DNA from 2 places in the Streptomyces sp. SD31 genome. Region 1 is predicted to be linked to the other one. Evidence: riboswitches for the same ligand, from Rfam matches in the RefSeq annotation. Region 1 holds a riboswitch; the other holds the start of a gene.
The links. A riboswitch is a leader RNA that binds a small molecule or an ion and turns the genes downstream of it on or off. The one in region 1 is predicted to bind thiamine pyrophosphate.
Positions count from the first base shown of each region.

Region 2: another riboswitch for thiamine pyrophosphate. It lies ahead of thiO (glycine oxidase ThiO); the one in region 1 lies ahead of ACTMVF_RS30835 (thiamine ABC transporter substrate-binding protein).

Region 1 is NZ_JBQHCX010000016.1:153,755-156,136, reverse strand. It holds gene rlmN (23S rRNA (adenine(2503)-C(2))-methyltransferase RlmN) at 1-981, shown strand, start outside; TPP riboswitch at 1,017-1,122, shown strand; gene ACTMVF_RS30835 (thiamine ABC transporter substrate-binding protein) at 1,200-2,297, shown strand; gene ACTMVF_RS30830 (ABC transporter permease) at 2,273-2,382, shown strand, end outside.
Region 2 is NZ_JBQHCX010000012.1:253,788-256,169, forward strand. It holds gene ACTMVF_RS26185 (NAD(P)/FAD-dependent oxidoreductase) at 1-798, opposite strand, end outside; gene ACTMVF_RS26190 (hypothetical protein) at 831-1,181, opposite strand; TPP riboswitch at 1,234-1,345, shown strand; gene thiO (glycine oxidase ThiO) at 1,343-2,382, shown strand, end outside.

The DNA of each region.
Region 1 (2,382 bases):
CGTGCCAGACAGCTCTCGCAGCACTACTTCGCGCGGTACGCGCACGACCCGGAGCAGTGGACCGACATCCCCGCCGGTTCGCGCGCCAAGCTGCGGGAGGAGCTGTTCCCCGAGCTGATGACCGTCGTACGGCATCTGTCGACCGACCAGGGCGACACGCGCAAGACGCTGTGGCGGCTGTTCGACGGGACGCTCGTCGAGTCGGTGCTGATGCGGTACCCGGACCGGGTGACCATGTGCATCAGTTCGCAGGCGGGGTGCGGGATGAACTGCCCGTTCTGTGCGACCGGGCAGGCGGGGCTCGACCGGAATCTGTCCACCGCCGAGATCGTGCATCAGATCGTGGACGGGATGCGGGCGCTCAGGGACGGAGAGGTTCCTGGGGGGACCGCGCGGCTTTCCAACATCGTCTTCATGGGGATGGGGGAGCCGCTCGCCAACTACAACCGGGTCGTGGGCGCCATTCGACGGCTCACCGATCCCGAGCCCGATGGGCTGGGGCTGTCCCAGCGTGGGATCACCGTGTCGACGGTCGGGCTCGTGCCGGCCATCCACCGGTTCGCCGACGAGGGCTTCAAGTGCCGTCTCGCGATCTCGCTGCACGCGCCCGACGACGAGCTGCGCGACACCCTGGTGCCGGTCAATACGCGGTGGAAGGTGCGTGAGGTGCTCGACGCCGGGTTCGAGTACGTCGCCAAGTCGGGCCGTCGGCTGTCCATCGAGTACGCCCTCATCCGGGACATCAACGACCAGGCCTGGCGTGGTGACCGGCTGGGGCGGCTGCTCAAGGGCAAGCCGGTGCATGTGAACCTGATTCCGCTGAACCCGACGCCCGGGTCGAAGTGGACCGCTTCCCGGCCCGAGGACGAGAAGGCGTTCGTCGAGGCCATCGCCGCCCATGGTGTGCCGGTGACGATTCGGGACACCCGTGGGCAGGAGATCGACGGGGCGTGTGGGCAGCTCGCGGCGACCGAGCGGTAGTCTGACCCCCGTAAGATCGCAGTAAGTACATCTTCATATTCCGACAGGGGAGCGCCACAGCGCTGAGAGTGCGGCACCGGCCGCAGACCCTCCGAACCTGGCCCAGGTCATTCTGGGTAGGGAGATCGGTCACCACTCGAGCTGTTGCGCCCTGCCCGGAGCCCCAGAGGTTCCGGGCAGGGCCGCGTCTCTTCCTGGTCCACCCCAGGAGGAATTCAGTGAGCATCACCAAGAAGGCCACGGTTTTCGCCGTCGGGTTCGGTCTCGTCGCGCTGCCCGCGTTGGCCGCGTGCGGGTCGTCCGACGGTGACGGCGAAAGCGGCAGCGGCGGCGGTTCCAAGACCGTCACGCTCGTCAGCCACAACTCGTGGGCCGTCTCGAAGTCCGTGATCGCCGCCTTCGAGAAGCAGTCCGGCTACAAGGTCAAGGTCCTGGAGGACGGCGATGCCGGGCAGGCCGTCAACAAGGCGATCCTGACCAAGGACAACCCGCAGGGCGACGTCTTCTTCGGCGTCGACAACACCCTGCTCTCGCGGGCACTCGACAACGACCTGTTCCAGTCGTACGAGCCGAAGGGCTCCGACCTGATCCTGCCCGAGTACCGGGTCGACCAGGACAAGCACCGGGTCACGCCCATCGACACCGGCGACATCTGCGTCAACTACGACAAGGCGTACTTCAGCAAGCACAAGCTGACCCCGCCGACCTCCTTCGACGACCTGATCAAGCCCGAGTACAAGAACCTCCTCGTCACCGAGAACGCCTCCACCTCCTCGCCCGGCCTCGGCTTCCTGCTCGGCACCGCCGCGAAGTACGGCGACGACGGCTGGGAGGGCTACTGGAAGAAGCTCAAGGCCAACGGCGTCAAGGTCGTCGACGGCTGGGAGCAGGCCTACAACGAGGAGTTCTCCGGGTCCGCCGGCGGCAAGAAGGCGAAGGCCGACCGGCCGCTCGTCGTGTCGTACGCCTCCTCGCCGCCCGCGGAGGTGATCTACGCCGACCCGAAGCCGACCAGCGCGCCCACCGGCGTAGCGACCGGCACCTGCTTCCGCCAGGTCGAGTACGCGGGCCTGCTGAGCAACGCAAGGAACGCCGAGGGTGGCAAGGCGCTCCTGGACTTCATGCTCACCAAGACGTTCCAGGACGACATGCCGCTGAACATGTTCGTCTACCCGGTGCGGGAGGCCGCCCAGGTGCCGCCGGAGTTCGTGAAGTACGGCCCGCAGGCCAAGGATCCCGAGACCATGGACCCGGCGAAGATCGCCGACAACCGTGACGACTGGGTCAAGTCGTGGACCTCGCTCGTACTGAAGTAGGGGCACCCCGTAAGAGGGTCGCGCGGAGCGCGGCGGTGCGGCTCGGCCTCGTCGCCGTGCCCGTCGCGTTCTTCGCGGTCTTCTT
Region 2 (2,382 bases), on a different contig from region 1:
GTGGTCGTCGGCCACGACCTCGCCGTGCGCGCCCAGCTCGATGCCCGAGCCGGCCAGCCAGGCCGTGGCGGGCCGCGCCCCGATGCCGACCACGACCGCGCCCGCGGGCAGCAGCGTGCCGTCGTCGAGGATCACCGCGCCGGGCTCGACGCGCTCCACGCGCGCGTGCGTGCGCAGCACCGCCCCGCTGTCCTCGTACCAGGCGGTCATCGGCGCCGCCACCTCCGCGGGCAGCGCACCCGCGAGCGGCCGGTCGGCGGCCTCCACGACCGTCACCGCGCAGCCCGCCTCGCGCGCGGCCGTGGCGAACTCCGCGCCGATCCAGCCCGCCCCGACGACCACGATGTCGTGCTGCCGGGCAAGCACCGGCCGCAGTCGCTCGGCGTCGTCCAGGGTGCGCAGCAGATGCACGCCGGGGACGCCCTCCGCGCCCGGCAGCCGGATCGGTTCGGCGCCGGTGGCTAGCACGAGGACGTCGTACGGGACGGGCCCGGCCTCGGTGTCCAGTTCGTGGTCGGCGGTGCGCACGCCCAGTACCTCGCGGCCCAGCCGCAGTTCGATGCCGAGCGCCTCGAAGTCGACGTCGAAGGCGGAGCCCTCGGCCTTGCCGAGCAGCACGGCCTTGGACAGGGGCGGCCGGTCGTACGGCTGATGGGGCTCGGCGCCGATCAGCGTGACGGTGCCGGTGAAGCCCTGCTCGCGCAGGGCGACCGCCGTCTGCACCCCCGCCATGCCCGCGCCGGCGACGACCACGCGCCGCGCCTGTGACGTGCCCCGTTGCTGCGTCTGCTCGCTCACCTGATCACCATAGACAACTGACTGTTCGTCAGTCAGGGGGCATGCTCAGTGACCTGTTCCACAACACTGGTCCCCTTGCCGGCCTGCGACTCCCACTCCCAGCTCTCCTCCAGGCGCACCCGTCCGTCGGCCAGCTCGACCACCGTGGACACGCAGTGGCCCGACGACGTCGTCCCGTCCCGCTTGAGCTGCACGTACCGAAAGTCCAGCCGGTCGCCTTCCCGTCCGCCGACCAGATACCCGCGCACGACGTCGCCGCCCGCGTACTCGGCCCAGATCTCGCCGTCCTTCTCGTGGTACGTGAAGCGCGTACGCGTACCCACCTGACCTGGGGTTTGGTCCGCGACCGGGGCGAGGACGAGACCGTCGAGCGAGCGGGCCATGGGCGCGGGCTCCCTTACTGAGACATGTGGCGGCGGGCTAGGGTGGCCAACGTAGAGCACTCGCGGGAGCCCGGACGCACCGGGCTGAGAGGGAGGCTGGCGGCCTCCGACCGTACGAACCTGATCCGGGTCATGCCGGCGAAGGGAGGGGCTGGACGCCCATGTCGCGTACGCGAACGTCAGACGTCCTCGTCATCGGGGGCGGCATCATCGGCCTGGTCACGGCGTGGCGGGCCGCAGGGCGTGGGTTCACGACGGCCGTCGTGGACCCCGAGCCGGGCGGCGGGGCCGCCCAGGTGGCGGCCGGGATGCTGGCCGCCGTCACGGAACTGCACTACGGCGAGCAGACCCTGCTCGGCCTGAACCTCGTCTCGGCCCGCCGCTACCCGGACTTCGCGGCCGAGCTCACCGACCTCACCGGCCATGACCTCGGCTACCGCCAGTGCGGCACGCTCGCGGTCGCGCTGGACTCCGACGACCGCGCCCATCTGCGCGAACTGCACACCCTGCAACGGCAGTCCGGGCTGGACTCGGAGTGGCTGTCGGGGCGGGAGTGCCGGCGCCTGGAGCCGATGCTCGCGCCGGGCGTGCGCGGGGGCCTGCGCGTGGACGGCGACCACCAGATCGATCCGCGGCGGCTGGCCGGGGCGCTGCTGGCCGCGTGCGAGCGGGCGGGTGTGGTCTTCCACCGGACGTGGGCCGAGCGCTTCGACGTCGTACGGGACCGGGCGGCCGGTGTCACCACGCCGGACGGCACCGAGCTGCGCGCGGGCCAGGTGGTCCTCGCGGCCGGCAGCCTCAGCGGGCGGCTGCCCGGCGTCCCGGACGACGTACTGCCGCCGGTCCGCCCCGTGAAGGGCCAGGTGCTGCGGCTGACCGTGCCGAAGCGGTACGCGCCGTTCCTGAGCCGGACCGTACGCGCCGTGGTGCGCGGCAGCCAGGTGTATCTGGTGCCGCGCGCGAGCGGGGAGCTGGTCGTCGGGGCTACGAGCGAGGAGCTGGGCTGGGACACGACGGTGACCGCGGGCGGCGTGTACGAGCTGCTGCGCGACGCCCACGAGTTGGTGCCGGGCATCACGGAACTGCCGCTCACCGAGACGCGGGCCGGCCTGCGCCCCGGCTCCCCCGACAACGCACCGCTGCTCGGCCCGACCGAGCTGGAGGGCCTGCTGCTGGCCACCGGGCACTACCGCAACGGCGT